4 regions of the Polymorphospora sp. NPDC050346 genome follow, and region 1 is predicted to be linked to each of the others. Evidence: predicted binding sites of a transcription regulator. Region 1 holds the regulator's gene; each other region holds the start of a gene.
What was found. The regulator HrcA, encoded in region 1, represses chaperone genes, less so after heat shock. The targets are predictions, from matches to a motif close to GGTTNGCACNCTCNNNNNGAGNGTGCNAACC.

Region 1 (5,314 bases):
AGTTCGGTCATCAGCGGGGTGGACAGCGCGTTGCGGTTGGGCGGGCTGTCCAGCGTCAGCATCGTCACCCCGGCCCGGGTGGTGACCCGGACGAGGGCGTCGTCGGCAGTAGGCATGCGGGCACACTAGTCGCATGCCAGGCGAACTTCCCGATGGACAACCCGTGCCCGCCGACGGGTCGCTGCCGCCCGCCGCCCTCGCCGCGGTCGGCCGCCAGCGGTTCGGCGTGTACGTGCACGTCCCCTTCTGCGCCAGCCGGTGCGGCTACTGCGACTTCAACACGTACACGGCGCAGGAACTGGGCGGCGGGGTGCGCCGGGAGACGTACGCCGACAGCGTGCTGGCCGAGCTGGACCTCGCCGCCCGGGTGCTCGGCGACAACCCGCCGCCCCGGATCGACACCGTCTTCGTCGGCGGCGGCACCCCCACCCTGCTGCCCGCCGACGACCTGGCCCGGATCCTGGAGCGGATCGACGCCACCTGGGGCCTCGCGCCGGACGCCGAGGTCACCACCGAGGCCAACCCGGAGTCGGTGACCCCGGAGTCGCTCAAGACACTGCGGGCCGCCGGCTACACCCGGATCTCGCTGGGCATGCAGTCGGCCGCCCCCGGCGTGCTCGCGGTGCTCGACCGTCGGCACACCGCCGGCCGGGCCACCGCCGCCGCCGCCGAGGCCCGCGACGCCGGCTTCGACCACGTCAACCTCGACCTGATCTACGGCACGCCGGGGGAGAGCGCCGACGACTTCGCCGCGTCGCTGGCGGCCGTGGTGGCCGCCGGGGTCGACCACGTGAGCGCGTACGCGCTGATCGTGGAGGACGGCACCCGGCTGGCCGCCCGGATGGGGCGCGGCGAACTGCCGTACCCGTCGGACGACGTGGCGGCCGACCGCTACCTGGCCGCCGAGGCCGCCCTCGGCGCGGCCGGCTTCTCCTGGTACGAGGTGTCGAACTGGGCGACGTCGCCGGACGCCCGCTGCCGGCACAACCTGCTCTACTGGACCGGCGGCGACTGGTGGGGGCTCGGGCCGGGGGCGCACAGCCACGTCGGCGGGGTGCGCTGGTGGAACGTCAAGCACCCGTCGGCGTACGCGGCCCGGCTGGCCGACGGTGCCTCGCCCGGCCAGGGGCGCGAGATGCTCTCCGGCACCGACCGGCACACCGAGGACGTGATGCTGCGGCTCCGGCTGGCGACCGGCCTGCCGCTGCCGGTGCTCGACGACGCCGGGCGGGTCGCGGCGCGGCGGGCGCTCGCCGACGGGCTGCTCGACGGGGCCGCGTACGACGCCGGCCGGGCGGTGCTGACCCTGCGCGGCCGGTTGCTGGCCGACGCGGTCGTACGCGACCTTCTGCCCTGAGGGCGGCCGGTCCTGCCCTGAGGGCGGCCGGCCACCGGGCGGACGCGGAGGCCGACGGACCCGACCCGACCCGGGCCGGCCCGTCACCTTGCCGGTACGGCGGCGGGCCGGCACGACGACGGGCCCGGCACACGCGTGCCGGGCCCGTCGTGGGAGTGCGGGGTTACTTGATCCAGTTCGGCGACATCGGGTACTTGTAGAGCTGTCCCTCGTTGGCCTTCATGCCGCCCAGGATCCCGAAGATGATCTGGATCGCGAAGACGATCAGGCTCGGGATGAAGAGCAGGCACCAGCTCACGAAGAGCAGCAGGAAGGCGATCCCCGACCAGAGCACCTGGAAGTTGAGCGCGGCCAGCGCGTGCGCGCGCACCGTCGGCGACTGCTGGCCCTTGGCCAGGTAGGAGATCAGCGGGCCGACGAAGCCCAGCGGGCCCACGCTGATCAGCGCGCCGACCGCGCCGCCGAAGTGGGCGATCAGCGCCCACGTCTTCTCGTCGCTGTTGGCGTAGCCGGCCGGGGCCGGGCCGCCGCCGTAGTAGCCACCACCCTGCGGGGGGTAGCCGCCACCCTGGGGCGGATAGCCCCCGCCCTGGGGCGGGTAACCGCCACCGGGCGGCGGGTAGCCCTGGCCGGGGGGCGGGTAGCCGCCCGCACCGGAACTGGGCGGCGGGTAGCCGCCCGCGCCGGACGAGGGCGGCGGGTAGCCACCGGCTCCGGAACCCGGCGGCGGGTAGGCGCCGCCGCCGGAGGCGGGAGCGTCGTGCTGCGGGTTGTTCTGCTTCGAGAGGTCGGGCGCGCCGTACTGCTGGCCGCCGGCCGGCGGGAAGCCGGGGGAGGGCGCCTCGCCCGGCACTGAGTAGGACCCGGGCGTCAGAGGAGCCGTGGGGTCCGGCGGAACCGATCCGGGATTTCCGTCTCCCGGAGGGCGAGGTGGTTCAGTCATGAGGCCACGGTAGGGGGCGGCATCAACCAACGCCACACGACACCCGGGCCACTTCCCGCGGGCCGGGCGCCACTTTCCGGACCGGCTCGCCGTTGAGCTGTCGTCACGGCGTGGTGACCGGGTGGTGGACGGGCCGGCCGTCGAGCTGTGTCACGGCGTGATGACCGTGGTGGAATTCCGGCTGACTGTCTGGAATACGGCTTTCGTACCTGATATCGATCATCGCCTGGCCAGGGTTGGCGTCGTAGACTGGCACTCATCCCGGTCGAGTGCCAGCATGTCGAGGGTCGGCATGGCGGATGTCATGCGCGCGGCACGGCCCGGCGGTCACCCGCCACGCACCGGGGGCCGGCGCGATCGGGGGCAGGGAGGTGGAGATGGGACTCGACGACCGCAAGCTCGACGTCCTGCGGGCGATAGTCGAGGACTACGTCGCCACGCAGGAGCCGGTCGGCAGCAAGGCGCTGGTCGAGCGGCACCAGCTCGGCGTCTCGCCGGCGACCGTACGCAACGACATGGCGGTGCTGGAGGAAGAGGGCTACATCCGCCAGCCGCACACCAGTGCCGGCCGGGTCCCGACCGACCGGGGCTACCGGCTCTTCGTCGACCGCCTGTCCCGCGTGAAGCCACTGACCCCGGCCGAGCGGCGGGCCATCGAGCGGTTCCTGGTCGGCGCGGTCGACCTCGACGACGTCGTGCACCGGACCGTACGGCTGCTCGCCCAGCTCACCCGGCAGGTCGCCGTCGTGCAGTACCCGAGCCTGGCCCGTTCGTCGGTGCGCCACCTGGAACTGGTGCCGATCTCGACCACCCGGCTGATGCTGGTCATGATCGCCGACACCGGCCGGGTCGAGCAGCGGCTGGTCGAGCTGCCCGGGCCGGTGGCCGCCGACGACGTCACCGACCTGCGCCGCCGGGTCAACGAGAAGCTCTGCGGTGAGAAGCTCGCCGACACCCCGCCGCTGGTGCAGGCCCTGGTCGAAGAGGTGCCGCAGACCGTACGTCCGGCGATGACGACGCTGTCGACGGTGCTGCTGGAGACCCTGGTCGAGCGGCACGAGGAGCGCATCGCGCTCGCCGGCACCGCCAACCTGACGCGCGGCGGGCTGCTCGACTTCCAGGGGTCGCTGCGGCCGATCCTCGAGGCGCTTGAAGAGGAGGTCATCCTTCTCAAGCTCATCGGCGAGGTCGAACCCAGCACCCTGCGGGTCCGGATCGGCGACGAGAACGAGATCGACAACCTGCGGGCCGCCTCCGTGGTCAGCACCGGCTACGGCCCGGGAGCCACCATCGTCGGTGGGCTGGGCGTGCTCGGGCCGACCCGGATGGACTACCCCGGCACCATCGCCACGGTGCGCGCCGTGGCACGCTACGTAGGCGACCTGTTGGCGCAGAACTGAGACCGACGCACGGCGGCGGCGCAGACTCGGGCGGCGCGGCAGCACCAGCGATCAGGCCGGCAAACGCGAGACCGATATGAGGACACCAGACGCAGTGGCCAAGGACTACTACGGGATTCTCGGCGTCAGCCGGGAAGCCTCTGACGACGAGATCAAGCGGGCCTACCGGAAATTGGCCCGCCAATACCATCCGGACGTCAACCCGGACCCCGAAGCGCACGAGAAGTTCAAGGACATCAACGCGGCGTACGAGGTCCTCTCCGACGACCGGAAGCGGCAGATCGTCGACCTCGGTGGCGACCCGCTCGCCCCGGGCGGAGGCGGGGCTGGCGGTGGCGCCGGGGCCGGCCCGTTCGTGGGCTTCCAGGACATCATGGACGCCTTCTTCGGCGCGGCCGGCGGCACCCGCGGCCCGCGGCCGCGCACCCGGCCGGGTGCCGACGCCATCCTGCGGCTCGAACTCGACCTGGTGGAGACCGCCTTCGGCGTCGAGGCGCCGATCACCGTCGACACCGCCGTGCTCTGCACCACGTGCAGCGGCGCCGGCACGGCCGCCGGCACCCACCTCGCCACCTGCGAGGCGTGCGGCGGCCGGGGCGAGGTGCAGTCGGTGCAGCGGACCTTCCTCGGCCAGGTCGTCTCGGCCCGGCCCTGCACGGCCTGCCAGGGCTACGGCACCGTCATCCCGCACCCGTGCGGCACGTGTGCCGGCGAGGGCCGGGTCCGCACCCGCCGGTCGCTCACCGTCAAGATCCCGGCCGGGGTCGAGGACGGCATGCGGATCCGGCTGGCCCAGCAGGGCGAGGTCGGCCCCGGTGGCGGCACGCCCGGCGACCTCTACGTCGAGATCCACGAGCGGGTCCACGACGTCTACTCCCGCAAGGGCGACGACCTGCACTGCCGGGTCACCGTCCCGATGACGGCGGCGGCGCTGGGCACCCGGCTGACCATCAAGACGCTGGACAGCGAGGAGCCGGTCGACGTCAAGGCCGGCACCCAACCCGGTTCGACGATGCGGCTGCGGGCGCGGGGCGTACCGCACCTGCGGGGCACCGGTCGCGGCGATCTCTACGTGCATCTCGACGTACGAACCCCGACCAAGCTCGACGTCGAGCAGGAGCGGATGCTGCGCGACTTCGCCAAGACCCGGGGCGAGGAGGTGGCCGAACTCAGCAAGCAGGGCGGCTTCTTCTCCCGGATGCGCGACGCCTTCAACGGGCACGGCTGACGGTCGCCGGCCGGCCCGGTCCGGCTAGCCTGTCCCCGTGTCCGCGCCGCTGTTCCTCGTCGAGGCCCTGCCCACCACCGACCGGCACACCCTCGGCGGCCCCGAGGGGCACCACGCGGCGACCGTCCAGCGCCTGCGGGTCGGCGAGCCGCTGCTGCTCGCCGACGGCCGGGGCGGCACCGCGTCCGCCGAGGTCGTCGCCGTCGGCCGGGGCACCCTGGACGTGCGGGTCACCGACCGGAGCCACGTCGACCGCCCCGACCCCCGGCTCACCGTCGTGCAGGGCATCGCGAAGGGCGACCGGGGCGAACTCGCCGTACAGGCGATGACCGAGGTCGGCGTCGACACGATCGTGCCCTGGGCGGCGGCCCGCTCGGTGGTCCGGT
Region 2 (5,314 bases), on a different contig from region 1:
TCGCCAGCCGCTCGGACAGCTTCTCCTTGTCCCAGTCGGAGTCGGAGGCCTCGATCTCCTTGCGGATCTGGGCGACCCGGTCGGCGACCTCGTTCGGCCGTCCGCCACCGTCGACGACGGTGGTGTTGTCCTTGTCGACCACGACCCGCCGGGCGGTGCCCAGCGACTCCAGGCCGACCGCGTCGAGCTTGTAGCCGAGCTCGGGCGCGACCAGTTCGGCACCGGTGAGGATCGACATGTCCTGGAGCATCGCCTTGCGGCGGTCGCCGAACCCGGGTGCCTTCACCGCGGTGACCTTGACGGTCTTGCGGATCGAGTTGACCACCAGGGTCGACAGCGCCTGGCCGTCGACGTCCTCGGCGATGATCAGCAGCGGCTTGCTGGTCTGGAGGACCTTCTCCAGCAGCGGCAGCAGCTCCTCGATCGCGGAGATCTTCTGCGTGGTGATCAGGATGTACGGGTCGTCGAGCACCGCCTCCTGCGCCTCGGAGTCGGTGACGAAGTGCGGCGAGATGAAGCCCTTGTCGAACTGCAGGCCCTCGGTGACCTCCAGCTCGGTGGCCAGGGTGGAGCCTTCCTCGACGGTGATGACACCGTCGCGGCCGACCTTCTCCATCGCCTCGGCGATCAGGTCGCCGATCGTGGCGTCCTGCGCCGAGATGGTCGCCACGTGGGCGATCGCGGCCCGGCTGTCGACCTCGACGGCCTTCTCGAGCAGCGCCGCGGAGATCTTCTCGACCGCGGCCTCGATGCCCCGCTTGAGGCCGGAGGGGTTGGCGCCGGCCGCCACGTTGCGCAGGCCCTCGCGCACCATCGCCTGGGCGAGCACGGTCGCGGTGGTGGTCCCGTCACCGGCGACGTCGTTGGTCTTCGTCGCCACCTCCTTGACGAGCTGCGCGCCGAGGTTCTCGTACGGGTTGGTGAGCTCGATCTCCTTGGCGATGGTGACACCGTCGTTGGTGATCGTGGGAGCGCCGAATTTCTTGTCCAGGACGACGTTGCGCCCGCGCGGACCGAGGGTGACCCGGACCGTGTCCGCGAGGGTGTTGACACCGTGTTCGAGCAGGTGTCGGGCGTCGTCCGAGAAGCTCAGGATCTTCGCCATCTATGTTCCTCTCGAAGCGACGCAGCCCCGGCCCGGCGAGCCGGTCCGGGGCTGCGTCACGGATCAGTTGGTTACTTCTCGATGACCGCGAGGACGTCGCGGGCGGAGAGCACCAGGTACTCCTCGCCGGCGTACTTGATCTCGGTGCCGCCGTACTTCGAGTAGACGACGGTGTCACCGACCTGGACGTCAACCGGGATCCGGTTGCCCTTCTCGTCGATGCGGCCGGGGCCGACGGCGAGGACGGTGCCCTCCTGCGGCTTTTCCTTGGCGGTGTCGGGGATCACGAGGCCGGAAGCGGTGGTGGTCTCAGCCTCGTTCGCCTGGACCAGGATCCGGTCCTCGAGCGGCTTGATCGCAACCTTGGTCGCGGTAGTCACGGGCATACCCTCCTGGGGTATCTGGTTTCGTAGCCGGTCGATCGCCCAACCGGCGTCAATCTGCCTCATGCCACCGGGCGGTCCGTCGTCGCGGGTGCCGGTCCGCCTGGCGTTGTCCAGCCACCGGCCGGGGCCGGATCGCTGGCACACTCTTGTCGAGAGTGCTAATCGCAGATTAGGCCGCCGCTAGCACTCCGTCAAGGAGAGTGCCAACCCGACCCGCCGGATGACGTAGTCGGCACCGGCGCCGACCGGCCCGACACAATGGGCCGGTGGAACTCGCCGTGCTCGACGCCCTGCGTACCCCGGCCGGGGAGACCGCACTCGCCGCGGCCGCCGGACTGCCCGGCGGCGACCCGCTGGCCGCGGCCGCCGCGCTGCGGACCCGGGGCGTACCCGCCGACCTCGCCGCCGCCGCGCTCACCCAGACCGACCTGCGGCGGCGGGCCGCCGCCAAGTTCGGCCCGGTCGCCGCCGGGATGTTCTTCACCCGGGCCGGCCTGGAGCAGGCCACCCGCGCCGTGGTCGCCGACCGGCGGGCCGCGCGACTGGCCGCCGCCGGCGTACGGACCCTGGCCGACCTCGGGTGCGGCCTCGGCGCCGACGCGATCGCCGCCGCCCGGGCCGGCATCCGGGTGTACGGCGTCGAGGCCGACCCGCTGACCGCGGCGATGGCCGCCACGAACGCGGTGGCCGCCGGCGTGGCCGACCGGTTCACCGTCACGTGCGGCGACGCCACCCGGTTCGACGTGTCGACCGTCGACGCCGTGTTCTGCGACCCGGCCCGCCGCTCCGGCACCGGCCGGCGGGTCTTCGACCCGACCGCCTACTCCCCGCCGTGGGACTTCGTCGTCGAACTGACCCGCCGGGTCCCGGCAACCGTGGTCAAGGTCGCCCCCGGCGTCGACCACGCGCTCGTACCCGAGGGCGCCGAGGCCGAGTGGGTCAGCGTCGACCGTGAGGTGGTCGAGGCGGCGTTCTGGTGTGGACCGCTCGCGGCGACGCCACGCCGGGCCACCCTGCTGCGCACCGCTCCGGCCGGCGCGTCCCCGGCTCCCGCCGTGACCGAACTCACCGGGCCGGGCGACCTCGCCGCGCCGGTCGGTGCCCCGCGCGGCCACCTCCACGACCCGGACGGCGCCGTGGTACGCGCCCACCTGGTGGCCGAGTTCGCCGCCACCGTGGACGGTGTGCTCGCCGACCCGTCGATCGCGTACGTCTACACCGACCAGGGCCGGGTCACGCCGTACGGCCGCTGCTTCGAGATCACCGACGTGCTGCCGTTCTCGCTCAAGAGACTGCGGGCGCTGCTGCGTGACCGGGGCGTCGGGCGGGTCGAGATCCTCAAGCGGGGCTCGGCCCTCGACCCGGAACGGCTGCGCCGTGACCTGCGCCTCGCCGGCCCGGCGGCGACCTCGCTCGTGCTGACCCGGGTCGCCGGCGCACCGACCGTCGTCCTGTGCCGGCCGGTCGCCTGAGCCGGCCGTCCACAGTGGGGTGAAGCCGGCCCTCGGGCGTCGCGCTGCCGATCGGCCGGGGCGGCGGTAGGGTCGCGACCATGGCGGGCAAGGGCACCCCGGCGACGGCACTGCTGGCCAGACGGAAGGTGCCGTTCACCGCGCACCCCTACCGGGTCGATCCGGCCGCGCCGTCGTACGGCCTGGCCGCCGCCGCGGCGCTCGGGGTGGCGCCGGAGCGGGTGTTCAAGACCCTGGTGGCCACTGTGGACGGCCGACTCACCGTCGGCGTGGTGCCGGTGACCGGTTCGCTGGACCTCAAGGCGCTGGCGGCCGCGGCCGGCGGCAAGCGGGGCGTGATGGCCGAGCCGGCGGCCGCCGAGCGCGCGACCGGCTACGTCACCGGCGGCATCTCCCCGCTCGGCCAGCGGACCCGGCTACCGATCGTGTTGGACGTCTCGGCGCCGCGGTGGTCGACGGTGTTCGTCTCCGGCGGCCGGCGAGGCCTGCAGATCGAGATCGCCCCGGGTGACCTGATCAGCCTGACCGACGCGACCCTCGCCGCCATCGCAACCGCCTGACCAGGACCGCGACCGCCGAATTCGGTGACGTTGCTGAATTGTTATCGCCGACAACAAACTCGCCACCTCGGCGCTCTTGTGTGACCCACGCCGCACCTAATACGTTGCCGGACACAACAAAACATTATGACCGGTTTCGCACCCCCGGTCCGAACCCACCCTGCCCCTCGTCCGGGGCTCACTCTCCGAAAGGACCCGTGCAATGCGCAGAGGGATCCTCTCCCTGACCGCCGTGGGCCTGCTGACCGTCGGCGGGGTCGCCGCGTGCGGCGACGGCGAAGACACCGGCCCCGGCGGCGCGACGCCGAAGATCGGCGTGATCCTGCCGGACAGCGCCTCCTCGGCCCGCTGGGAGACCGCGGACCGCAAGTTCCTGGCAGCGGCGTTCGACGCGGCCGGAATCGCGCACGACATCCAGAACGCCCAGGGCGACAAGGCCGCCTTCCAGACCATCGCCGACCAGATGATCACCAACGGCGCGACCGTGCTGATGATCGTCAACCTGGACTCCGGGACCGGCAAGGCGGTGCTGGACAAGGCGAAGTCGCAGGGCGTCGCGACGATCGACTACGACCGGCTGACCCTGGGCGGCTCCGCGCAGTACTACGTGAGCTTCGACAACGAGGTGGTCGGCAAGCAGCAGGGCGAGGGCCTGGTGAAGTGCCTCGCCGACAAGGGCGCCCAGAACCCGGTGGTGGCCGAACTCAACGGCTCCCCCACCGACAACAACGCGACCCTGTTCAAGAACGGCTACGACTCGGTCCTCGACCCCAAGTACGCCTCGAAGGAATACACCAAGGGCCCGGACCAGTCCGTCCCGGAGTGGAACAACACCCAGGCCGGCACGATCTTCGAACAGATGCTGACCTCGACCGGCGGCAAGATCGACGGCGTGCTCGCCGCCAACGACGGCCTCGGCAACGCGGTCATCTCGGTGCTGAAGAAGAACAACCTCAACGGCAAGGTCCCGGTCACCGGCCAGGACGCCACCGTGCAGGGGCTCCAGAACATCCTCGCCGGCGACCAGTGCATGACCGTCTACAAGGCGATCAAGCAGGAGGCGGACGCCGCCGCCGAACTGGCCATCGCGCTGGCCAAGGGCGAGACCAGCAACGTCGAGACGACGGTCAAGGACCCGGAGAGCGGCCGGGACGTCCCGTCGGTGCTGCTCACCCCGAAGGCGATCTTCAAGGAGAACGTCAAGGACGTCGTCGACGACGGCTACGTCACCCAGGCCGAACTGTGCGCCGGCGAGTTCGCCGCCCGGTGCGCCGAGGTCGGCATCAGCTAGTCCCCGCCAAGGTCGTCAGGCCGCCGCCCGGCGGCCACCGGCGGGCGTACCCACGCCCGCCGGTGCCGGGCGGCGGCCTGCCGGACACCGCCCGACCGGACACTTCAGAAGGAGACCATCCGTGTCCGCGACACCCCTGTTGGAGCTACGCGGGATCGACAAGAGCTTCGGTCCCGTACAGGTCCTGCGCGACGTCGCCTTCGCCGTCCAGCCCGGCGAGGTGACCGCCCTCGTCGGCGACAACGGCGCCGGCAAGTCCACCCTCGTCAAGTGCATCAGCGGCATCCATCCCACCGACGCGGGCGAGTTCTTCTTCGAGGGCGCGCCGGTCAGCATCAACAGCCCCCGGGACGCCGCCGGCCTGGGCATCGAGGTCGTCTACCAGGACCTCGCGCTCTGCGACAACCTCGACATCGTGCAGAACATGTTCCTCGGCCGGGAGAAGCGCAGCGGGCTGGTGCTCGACGAGGCGACCATGGAGCAGATGGCCGCCGACACGC
Region 3 (5,314 bases), on a different contig from region 1:
TCAGGTAGCGGTAGTTCCACAGCCCGGTCAGCGGGTCGGTGAGCGAGAGCCGCTGGGCCTCCTCGTGCACCCGTACGTTGTCGACGGCGACGGCCGCCTGGCCGGCGAACGTGCGCAGCGTGACCAGGTCGGTGTCGTCGAACTCGTCGGACCCGAGCCGGTCGTAGAGGGCGAGGACGCCGAGCGCGGTCGGCAGCGTCGGCGGCCACAGCGCGCCGGGCAGTCGCCCGGCGGGGACCCCGGTGGTCGGGGCGTCGGTGGCCGGCCCGGGTGCCGAGAAGGGTACGGCCACGTAGGTGCGGCAGCGCGGCTCGTGCGTCGACAGGTGTGGCCCGTCGCGGTCGACGCGGCCGCGGCGCGGCTCGCCGGTGGCGGCGACGGCGCCGAGCAGGCCGCTGCCGAGCGACACCCGCAGGGCCGCCGGGTCGTGGTCGGGCCGGCCGGGCCGGTCCTGGAGCGCGACGGCGACACCGACGACTGCCCCGTTGGTGCGGGCGCCGGCCTTGCCGGCGCCGGCCTTCGCGGTGCCGGGCCGTCCGGTGAGGCCGACCGGCCAGCGTTCGTCGAGTCCCTCGGCGCACTGGCCGACCAGGAGTCCGCTGGCCGGGTCGAGCAGGAGCACCACGCCGGCCCGGGCGCCGGTCGCGGCGAGCGCGGTCTGGAGGATCACCTGGAGGATCCGTTGCAGGTCGTGGGTGCTGGACAGGGTGTCGCCGAGCACCGCCAGGTGTCCCCGGAGCTGGTCGCGGCTGGCGGTCAGGGCCTGGACGTACGACTGCGTCTCACGGGTCATCCGGTTGAACGTGGTGGCCAGCCGGCCCACCTCGTCGTGCCCGTGCACCGGCACCCGGGCGGCGAGGTCGCCGTCGGCGACCCGGTCGGCGGCGCGGGCCAGTTCGGCGAGCGGCCGGGTGGTCGAGCGGGCCAGCCACCAGGCGGCGACGACGGCGGCGAACCCGGCGGCCAGGACCGCGCCGATCAGCACCACGTAGAGGCCCTGCGGCTGTCCCCGGGGCACGGAGAGCGCCAGCGGCAGCGGCTGGCCCGGTGACGGGTTGATCCGACGGACGTACCGGCCGGTGCCGGTCTCGGCGATGGCGTCGCCCTCGGCGCGCGCCGCCGCGTCGAGGACCGCGTCGACGCCGGTCGCCGGCTCGGTGGTGTGCCGTACGGTCGGGGCCGCGACGCCCGGCAGGAGGGTGACGCCGGTGCCGGTCGCGGCGGCCAGCCGGGAGAGGAAGGCGTGGTCGAGGACCTGGGTGACGACCACCTCACCGATCAGGGCGCCGCTCTCGGCGCGCATCTCGACGCGTACGGCGATCGCCTCGTAGTCGGCGTCCGGGGCGGCCTGCGCGGCGCAGTCGGCCCACGGCTGGGGTGGGTTGCCGGCGGTGGCGAAGGCGGCGCGGCCGTCGGCGTCGCTGATCAGGACCGCCGAGACCAGCCCGCGGGCGACCAGTTGGCTCGCGGTGCCGGCCCGGCGGGCCGGGTCGGCGGGTACGGCCACCGCGTCGGCCGCGGCGTGCATCTGCTGGCAGAGGGCGCTGACCGAGGTGCGTACGGTGGCGGCGGCGGTGTCCAGCCGGTCGACGGTACGTTCGTAGCTCACCGCGGCGACGGTCGTACCGACGAAGACGGCGCCGAGCAGCACGGGACCGAGGACGACCGCGAGGAAGGCGGTCGTCAACCGTCCACGCAGCGTCACTCTTCCCCCCGGAGGTTCCGCACCCGTTGGTGCGATGCTGACACAGACGGACCTTTCAGTTACGGCCTGTTGCAGGAGCGGTCGATGTCGGATTTCTCGAATGGAGCGAACGCGGCGCGCCGTCACAAGACGGACATCCGTATCAACGTCCTGGCTCGCCGTCGGTCACTGCCGGCGGCGCTCCGATCGGCCGCCGCCGGCCGCGTGCAGGCCGGCCTGGCCGGCCTGGTACGGCAGCATCGCCCACGGACGGTGACCGGCTACGTGCCGGTCGGTTCCGAGCCCGGCGGACCCGACCTGCCGGAAGCCCTGCTGGCGATGCTCGCCGCCGGTGGCGTGCCGGGGTCGAGGCTGTTGCTGCCGGTGCTGTGCCCGGATCTCGACCTCGACTGGGCGGAGTACGCCGGTTCGGAGCCGCTGGTGGCCGCCGGGCGCGGATTGCGCGAGCCGGCCGGGCCGCGCCTCGGGCCGGCCGCCGTCGGCGCCGCGGACCTGGTGGTGGTGCCGGCGGTGGCGGTGGACCGGCGGGGGTTCCGGCTGGGCCGCGGCGGCGGCTCGTACGACCGCGCGCTCGCCCGCGTCGCCCCGGCGACCCTGACCGTGGCGCTGCTGCACGACGGCGAACTGCTGGACGCCGTACCGGCCGAGGAGCACGACCGTCCGGTCCACGCGGTGATCACTCCCAGCGGCGGCGTACGGCGGCTCCCGGCCGGCTGAGTGTCGCGCCCCACACTCCCGCTGGACGAATCCGGTGCGGATAGCGCACCATTGGCACTCGAACGCGTCGAGTGCCAACCGATGATCATGATCCGGAGGAGACAGTGCCCACGTACCAGTACGCCTGCACCGCGTGCGGCCACCAGCTCGAGGCGGTGCAGTCGTTCGCCGACGAGCCGCTGACCGAGTGCCCGGCCTGTGAGGGGCGGCTGCGCAAGCTCTTCAACTCGGTGGGCATCGTCTTCAAGGGTTCCGGGTTCTACCGCACCGACTCCCGGTCCGGCTCGTCGGACTCGGCCACCAGCGGCAAGCCGGCCAAGGCGGAGTCGTCCGGTTCCTCGGGCTCCGGGTCGAACGGCTCCGGCGGCAAGGACTCGGGCGGCTCCGGGTCGAAGGAGAAGCCGGCGTCGAGCGGCACCGCCTCCAGCGGCTCCAGCTCCTCTTCCGGCGGCTCGTCGTCGGCCGGCAAGGCCGCCACGTAGCGGCTCGGCCGAAGCGGCACCCGCCGGCTCGGCCATAACAGATCGACCCGGCCGACGGGGGTTGTCCACAGGAAGCCCCGTCGTCCACAGGCGGACGGCTCGGTCCAACGGGACCGGGCCGTCGGCGTCTAGCGTCCCTGCCGACCGGCGGCCCACGGTCCCCCACCGCCAGCCGTCGAAGCCGGTCGGAGGGAGGCACCCCGATGTTCCGTCGCACCCGGTCCGGCGACGCCGACGGCGCGCTCACACCGGTCCGCTGGCCAGGCCGGCCCCGTCCGGCCACCGTGCTGCGGGCCGCCCTGGTCGCCGTCCTGCTGGCGCTGGCCGCCGCGGTGCTGACCGCACGGACCGACCCCGACCGCACGGCCGCCTGCGGCCCCCCGATCACGGCAGACCCGACCGGATCACCATCCGGCGGGTCCTTCCCCGCCCCGGACGCCCCACCGGGCCGGCTCGCGGTGCCCGCCGGATCGGTCGGGGTGCCGGTACGGCCCGCCGAACCCGCCGCTCTCGCCGTCGTACGCCCCGGCAGCCGGATCGACCTGTTGGCGCTACCGGCCGGCGTCGGGGCACAGCCGGCGCCGGAACCGCTCCGGCTGGCCACCGGCGCGCTCGTGCTCGACGTCGTGGCGGTCGACGGCGCCACCGCCCTCTACCTGGCGCTCACTCCGGACCAGGCGAACCGCACGCTCGGCATGCCCGAGACGACCCGCTTCGGGGTCGTCGTGCCGCCCTGATCGACCGGACCCGGCCCGGCTCAGTCCCAATATCGACCGGCCCCTGGCCGGCTCAGTCCCCGTAGTGCGGCGGGCGCTCGGCCAGCAGCCGGTCGTCGTTCGATCCGGGCCGCTCGCCCCAGCCCCGGTCGGTGTCGTCCGCGGTCTGCTCCGGCAACACCACCAGCTCGTCCTCGCCGAACTCGACCGTCCGGTCGTCGGCGTCGATCCGTACCCGCGCCGGCTCGGTCGCCGCCGCCCCGTCCGCCACACGTGCCGATCTGTCCACGGCGAAAAGCGTACCCAGCCACGGGCCGGCACACCGAACGTCAGCGGGTCCCGGCGGCGACCGGTTGGTAGCGTCAGTCGGCGTGACGACGCCCAGCGGTGACCCGACCGACCACGAGCACTGGCGCCGCCCCGCCGACCTCGAACCGGGCCAGCCGGCCCCACGGCCCGCCGCGCCGGCCGCCCCCGAGACGCCCGGCTATCAGGGGCCGCCGCCGACCACGCCGGCCACGACCGGCTGGCGGCCACCGACCGTCGTCAACCCGATGGCACCACGCCAGCTCCCGTCGCAGGACCAGGATTCGATCGACGCCGACGAGCGCGGCGCCCGCACGCTCACCTACGGCATCGCGATGGTCGGCGGCGCCGTACTGGTCATCGTCATCTGTCTGCTCTGCTCACGGGTGCTGTTCTGAGCGTCAGACGACGCCGCTCCAGACCGCCTGCGCACCGGTCTCCCCGGTCAGGTAGACGTAGATCATCGTCACCACACCGAGGATCGTGACCAGCACCGCGAGCACGGTGGGCACCCATGCCGGCACGTGGGGCCCACGCTCGCCGCGGGTGGTGAGGAACACCAACGCCCCGGTCGCGATCGCCAGCGCCAGCGAGAACCAGAAGGTCAGGTCGCCGTACGCCTGGTGCTCGTTGACCTTGTCGAGGATCTCCTGGCCGTAGCCCGCCGTGATCAGGCGCTCCTCCAGCGCCTCGCCGGAGATCTTCGAGAACAGCGCCGACACCGGTGCGGCCACGGCCAGCAGCACCGCCGCCCAACCGATGCGGGTGCGTGCCCTCGGCACGAACCCGTAGACGATCCCGACGACGGCCAGCAGCGGCACGAAGACCACTGCCGCGTGCACGAGCAACGGGTGGGCCGGCAGGCCCATGAACTCATCGAACACGGACGCCTCCTGGGGGGCGGATACGACGTGACCCTTCGACGTTCTACACGATGCGACGGGGTCCGACGGTTCACCGCGTCGGCGCGGCCGTGGCAGTCTTGGTCGCATGGCTGCCACCGATCCCGGCGACGACGACCTCGGCCTGTTCGGTCCGGGTTCGGTGACCTGGCGGGTACACCAGGAGCCGGTGCTGCTCGTCGCCGGGCTGCGTTCGCTCTACCTCCAGGCGCTGCACCCCCGGGCGGTGGCCGGGGTCGCCCAGAACTCGAGTTACCAGAGCGACCCCTGGGGACGGCTGGTCCGCACCGCCACCTACGTCGCCACCGTCGTCTACGGCAGCAGCACGCAGGCGCGGGACGCCGGCCGGCGGCTGCGCGGCCTGCACGCCCGGATGCGGGCGGTCGACCCGGCCACCGGCGAGACCTTCCGGATCGACGAACCCGACCTGCTGCGCTGGGTGCACGTGACCGAGGTCGAGTCGTTCGTGACCACGGCACGCCGGGC
Region 4 (5,314 bases), on a different contig from region 1:
GCGGGGCCGCCCGGACCCGCCCGACCAGCAGTTGCCCGCCGACGTCGCGGCACAGTCCGGTGCCGTACTCGAAACCCAGCCGGCCGGGATAGCGGGCGAGGGCGGCCACGACCCAGTCCGGGCCGATCGCGAGGCAGGCGATGTGCCACAGGCCGTCCTCGTCGCGCAGCAGCCAGCCGTTCTTGATCGCGACCTGCGGGGCGAGGTCGGCGGGCAGCGCGGCCCGGATCCCGAAGTCACCCACCCCGCGTACCCGCCGCATCTCGTCGAGCAGCCACGGCGTCCACCGGTCGCCGGCCGCGCGGCCGTCGGCGAGGCAGAGCCCGATCCGTACGGTGTCCCGCGCCGAGACGACCGTGTTGCTCCAGGCGTCGTGGTAGGGCGCCGAGTCGGTCAGCCCACAGGTCTCCACCAGCCGCTCGATCGACCGGCGGCGCCCGAGGACCGCGAAGAGGTCCTGTGCCGCCGCGTTGTCGCTGTCGCGGATCATCCGGGTCAGCGCGTCCAGCCGGGCCTCCGTCGGGGTCTCGCCGGGCGGTATCCGCCGCAGGTAGTCGGCGGCGAGCCAGGCTTTCACCATCGACATCGTGTCGCTTGGCGCGGTGTGGTTGGCGGACCCGGTGATCCGGCCGGAGCGGCGGTCGAGGAAGGCCCAGGACAGGAACCCTTCGACGGGCACCCGCACCGCGTCCGGGGACGGCGGGCCGGGGTCGGGGGTGGCGGTCGCGCCGGCCGCGGGTTCGTCGCCCGCGGCGGGGTCCGGGCCGCGTACGAGGGCGGCCGGGGCGGGGTCGGCCGCACCGTGCCGGATCACCTCGTGGACCACCTCCGCCCCGATGAGCCCGGCGGCGAGCAGGAGTACGACGAACAGGTGGTACCGCCGGCGCCGCCGGTGCCGACGTAGCCGGTGACGTGCCATCGGTTGGCTGGTTTCGGGGTGACCCACGTTGGTTAAACGAGCAACCCATTCCAGCGACGCCGTCGTGCATAAGATCGCATTCACCGTGTCCTTTTTGGGGTAGTGCACGGCAGAGATACCTCGTGTAGCGTGCGATTTCGGCCGCCATGTTCGACGGGACCGACATGGATCACGATTCCAGGTCCTCTCCGGGCGTACGTCCCGGGCCGGGAGGAGTGAAAGGCCAGGCAGCATCGAAGTGAGGAAGTGCACCGTGGCACAGGGCACCGTGAAGTGGTTCAACAGCGAAAAGGGCTACGGCTTCATCGCGGTCGACGGGGGGCAGGACGTGTTCGTCCACTTCTCGGCGATCCAGATGGACGGCTACAAGGCACTTGACGACGGGCAGCGGGTGGAGTTCGAGATCGCCCAAGGTCAAAAGGGGCCGCAGGCCGAAAAAGTGCACCTCATCGCCTGACGGCAGAGATCGACCAAGGCGACCGGGAGGGGCCTCGGAAGAAACGTTCGGCGCCGGTTCTCCACAGCAGAGGGCCGGCGTCTTCGTTGTTCCCGAGGACGTCCTTTTCCTAACCGCTTCCCGGTGGGCAGGCACATGACGTGCCTCAATCGGTGTACGGCTCTCCGGCAGCTCCGGCTCGCCGGTTCGTTCTCGGCTTCCGGTGCCGGTCCCTCGAATGAGGGAGCCCTGTCCCTTGAATAGGGGAAAACATCCGACGTTCGCCGCCCGGGCGGGGTTTCCGGGCCCTGATCTGCGGGATCCGGGACGGGCTGTCGTCGCGCCGGGGTGTCGCGACGCCCGCTCCCGAGATCGATCGTTGAGTGTCTATCTGTCGCGGGCTGCCTGGTCGGCCTCGCGCGACGTGTGACGGGGCTGTCGCGGGCGGTCCCGGAAAAGCTCAACGAGCTTGCACTCGGCAGGGGGGAGTGCTAAACAGGTCATTGGCACTCGCGGACCGTGAGTGCCAATGGTCGGGGCGGTGGGGCCACCGGTGCGGACCCGGGAGACGGGGCTGTGGCGATGGCCGGTCGTCGCGGGCTATCCGGCCCGGCCAACGGACGTCACTGTCGCCAGGTAGTGACGTCCGAGGCTGCGTAGTCAGGCGGCACACCCGGGCCAACCGGCCCAGGTGGCCGTGAGTGTCCAGGAGGACAACGCCGTATGGCCAAGATCATTGCGTTCGACGAGGAGGCGCGCCGCGGCCTCGAGCGGGGCATGAACACCCTCGCCGACGCCGTAAAGGTGACGCTCGGCCCCAAGGGCCGCAACGTCGTGCTCGAGAAGAAGTGGGGCGCCCCCACCATCACCAACGATGGTGTGAGCATCGCCAAGGAGATCGAGCTCGAGGACCCGTACGAGAAGATCGGCGCCGAGCTGGTCAAGGAGGTCGCGAAGAAGACCGACGACGTGGCCGGCGACGGCACGACGACGGCGACCGTCCTGGCCCAGGCGCTGGTCCGCGAGGGCCTGCGTAACGTCGCGGCCGGCGCGAACCCGATCGCCCTCAAGCGGGGCATCGAGTCCGCGGTCGCCGCCGTGGCGGAGGAGCTGGCCAAGCTCGCCAAGGACGTCGAGACCAAGGAGCAGATCGCCTCCACCGCGTCGATCTCCGCCGGTGACAACACCGTCGGCGAGATCATCGCCGAGGCGATGGACAAGGTCGGCAAGGAAGGCGTCATCACCGTCGAGGAGAGCAACACCTTCGGGCTCGAGCTCGAGCTCACCGAGGGTATGCGCTTCGACAAGGGCTACATCTCGCCCTACTTCTGGACCGACCCGGAGCGTATGGAGGCCGTCCTCGACGACCCGTACATCCTGATCGTCGACGGCAAGATCTCGGCGGTGAAGGACCTGCTCCCGATCCTCGAGAAGATCATGCAGTCGGGCAAGCCGCTGCTGATCATCGCCGAGGACATCGAGGGCGAGGCCCTGGCCACCCTGATCGTCAACAAGGTGCGCGGCACCTTCAAGTCCGTCGCCGTCAAGGCCCCGGGCTTCGGCGACCGCCGCAAGGCGATGCTGAACGACATCGCGATCCTGACCGGTGGTCGGGTCATCAGCGAAGAGGTCGGCCTCAAGCTCGACGCCGTCACCATCGACCTGCTGGGCCACGCCCGCAAGGTGCAGGTGACCAAGGACGAGACCACCATCGTCGACGGTGCCGGTGACGCCGACCAGATCCAGGGCCGGGTCAACCAGATCCGCGCCGAGATCGAGAAGAGCGACTCCGACTACGACCGCGAGAAGCTGCAGGAGCGGCTGGCCAAGCTGGCCGGTGGCGTTGCGGTGATCAAGGTCGGCGCGGCCACCGAGGTCGAGCTGAAGGAGCGCAAGCACCGCATCGAGGACGCGGTCCGCAACGCGAAGGCCGCCGTCGAAGAGGGCATCGTCCCCGGTGGTGGCGTCGCGCTGGTCCAGGCCGGCAAGACCGCCTTCGACAAGCTGGACCTCGTCGGCGACGAGGCGACCGGTGCGCAGATCGTCAAGGTCGCGCTGGACGCCCCGCTGCGCCAGATCGCGGTCAACGCCGGCCTCGAGGGCGGCGTCGTGGTCGAGCGGGTCCGCAACATCGAGGCCGGCCACGGCCTCAACGCGGCCAGCGGCGAATACGTCGACCTGCTCAAGGCCGGCATCATCGACCCGGCCAAGGTGACCCGGTCGGCGCTGCAGAACGCCGCCTCGATCGCGGCGCTGTTCCTCACCACCGAGGCCGTGGTGGCGGACAAGCCGGAGAAGACCCCGGCCCCGGCGGGCGCGCCGGGCGGCGGGGAGATGGACTTCTGAGTCCGGACTCCACGTGACGAAGGGCGGGCCGCTCGCGCGGCCCGCCCTTCGGCGTCTGCGGCACCCGGCCGCTGACGGCGCCTAGCGCCGCTGGTTGCGTTGCTTCTGGCGCCGGGACGTGGGTTCCGGCGCCATCTGTCGGGGCGCGTCGACCAGCGCCAGCGGCTCGTCCGCCGGCGGATCGTCGTACTCCGCCAGTTCGGCCAGGTCACCGAAGTCGAGCCGGTCGACGGGCAGGTCCGGGGACCGGTCCGCCATCCGCGCCGAGGCCGGAACGTGGAGATCGTCCGTCGGGTCGTCGTCCTTGGTCATGACCTCCTCCTTCCCGGTCACCGTAAGGCGCGGCGGCCGGTGGCCGGGGACGAACGGCGCTACACCCGATACCTCCCATTTCGCTGGTCAGGTAGGGGGCGCGCCGTACGGCGACCGTCAGAGCTGCTTGCGGAAGAGGAAGAAGACCCGTTCGATCCAGGCCCCGGCGCTGCCGGCGTAGAACGGCACCGGGCCGACCCAGCCGATCTGGACCCGATCGTGTCCGGCCGCCCGCTGGTCGCGCAGGCAGCGGCGCAGCAGCACACCGCCGATGCCGAGCCCCTGCGTGTCCGGCGCGGTCCCCATCGGGCCGAACCAGGACGGCCGCGACGACCCGTACGCGGCGAAGCCGAGCAGTTCGCCGCTGTCGCGTACGGCGAGATGGCAGCCGCCGTCCGGGCGGTCGACCGAGTGGGCGAGTTCGCCGCCCCACGACCCGCCGAAGGTGGCCCGGGCGAAGGCGACCAGCGCCGGCACGTCGTCCTCGGTCGCCCGCCGTACCCGGATCCCGCGCTCGGCGAGGCGGGCCTCGGCCGGCCCGGTGTCCCGCAGCGCCGGCGAGCCGTCGTAGGACAGGTCGGCGGTCATGTTCCAGGCCGTCCGGTCCTGCTCGTAGCCGAGCGCCATCGCCGCGCAGATCGCCGGCGTGTACCGTACGTCGATTCCCGGCCAGGCGTAGTACGGCGGGTTGCCGGCCAGCAGGACCTCACCGGCGCCCAGTCCGGCGAGCGCGCCCTCGACCCGTGACAGCAGGGTGCGGCCGATGCCCCGGCGGCGGTCGGCGGGGTGGACCGCGATCAGGTCGACGTGGCCGACGGCGGGGTCGCGGTGGGCGATGGAGCCGAGCACGACGCCGACCGGTTCGCCGCCGGCGACCGCGACGAACCCGACGAGCTGCCGGCGGCCGTCCGTCCAGGTCGCGTCGCCGGGGGCGGTGGTCTCGCGGAGCCGGGTGACGATCTCGTTCGCCTCGGCCGAGTCCTCCGGCAGATCGAGCGCTTCGCCACAGAGTGCCACCACCTGGGGCAGATCGGTATCGGTCAGTTCGGCGACGGAGAACTCGAGATCCACGAGCGCCGAACCTACCGTGTCTGGCGGGCCCGCTCCACCGCGGCGTACGCGTCGACCAGACCGGCACCCTCGACGTTGGCGAGCTGCCCGCAGTCGCCCTCGCGCTGGCTCGCCGTCGGGGGCACGACCCCGGTGGCGGTGTCCAGCATGATCTGCCGGGTGGTGGCCAGGTCACCGATCAGGGCCGGGTTCGCCGACCACATCAGCGCCGCCACGCCGGCGACCTGCGG

Region 2: groES (co-chaperone GroES) is a predicted target of HrcA. The motif match lies at 1,670-1,700, and genes of this name have one in related genera.
Region 3: AB0I42_RS32990 (FmdB family zinc ribbon protein) is a predicted target of HrcA. The motif match lies at 2,472-2,502, and genes of this name have one in related genera.
Region 4: groL (chaperonin GroEL) is a predicted target of HrcA. The motif match lies at 1,857-1,887, and genes of this name have one in related genera.

Annotation. Positions count from the first base shown of each region.
Region 1 is NZ_JBFAKM010000040.1:7,159-12,472, forward strand. It holds gene AB0I42_RS30435 (enoyl-CoA hydratase-related protein) at 1-116, opposite strand, end outside; gene hemW (radical SAM family heme chaperone HemW) at 134-1,357, shown strand; gene AB0I42_RS30445 (DUF4870 domain-containing protein) at 1,521-2,210, opposite strand; gene hrcA (heat-inducible transcriptional repressor HrcA) at 2,678-3,700, shown strand; gene dnaJ (molecular chaperone DnaJ) at 3,795-4,928, shown strand; gene AB0I42_RS30460 (16S rRNA (uracil(1498)-N(3))-methyltransferase) at 4,966-5,314, shown strand, end outside.
Region 2 is NZ_JBFAKM010000002.1:357,486-362,799, forward strand. It holds gene groL (chaperonin GroEL) at 1-1,105, opposite strand, end outside; gene groES (co-chaperone GroES) at 1,177-1,491, opposite strand; gene AB0I42_RS04150 (methyltransferase domain-containing protein) at 1,758-2,963, shown strand; gene ybaK (Cys-tRNA(Pro) deacylase) at 3,044-3,523, shown strand; gene AB0I42_RS04160 (substrate-binding domain-containing protein) at 3,726-4,814, shown strand; gene AB0I42_RS04165 (ATP-binding cassette domain-containing protein) at 4,936-5,314, shown strand, end outside.
Region 3 is NZ_JBFAKM010000049.1:12,252-17,565, forward strand. It holds gene AB0I42_RS32980 (diguanylate cyclase) at 1-1,705, opposite strand, end outside; gene AB0I42_RS32985 (5-formyltetrahydrofolate cyclo-ligase) at 1,790-2,422, shown strand; gene AB0I42_RS32990 (FmdB family zinc ribbon protein) at 2,527-2,904, shown strand; gene AB0I42_RS32995 (flagellar biosynthesis protein FlgA) at 3,108-3,641, shown strand; gene AB0I42_RS33000 (hypothetical protein) at 3,694-3,891, opposite strand; gene AB0I42_RS33005 (translation initiation factor 2) at 3,992-4,324, shown strand; gene AB0I42_RS33010 (DUF2231 domain-containing protein) at 4,328-4,810, opposite strand; gene AB0I42_RS33015 (oxygenase MpaB family protein) at 4,917-5,314, shown strand, end outside.
Region 4 is NZ_JBFAKM010000006.1:153,173-158,486, forward strand. It holds gene AB0I42_RS08710 (serine hydrolase) at 1-919, opposite strand, end outside; gene AB0I42_RS08715 (cold-shock protein) at 1,173-1,376, shown strand; gene groL (chaperonin GroEL) at 2,079-3,701, shown strand; gene AB0I42_RS08725 (hypothetical protein) at 3,783-4,013, opposite strand; gene AB0I42_RS08730 (GNAT family N-acetyltransferase) at 4,131-5,084, opposite strand; gene AB0I42_RS08735 (S8 family serine peptidase) at 5,096-5,314, opposite strand, start outside.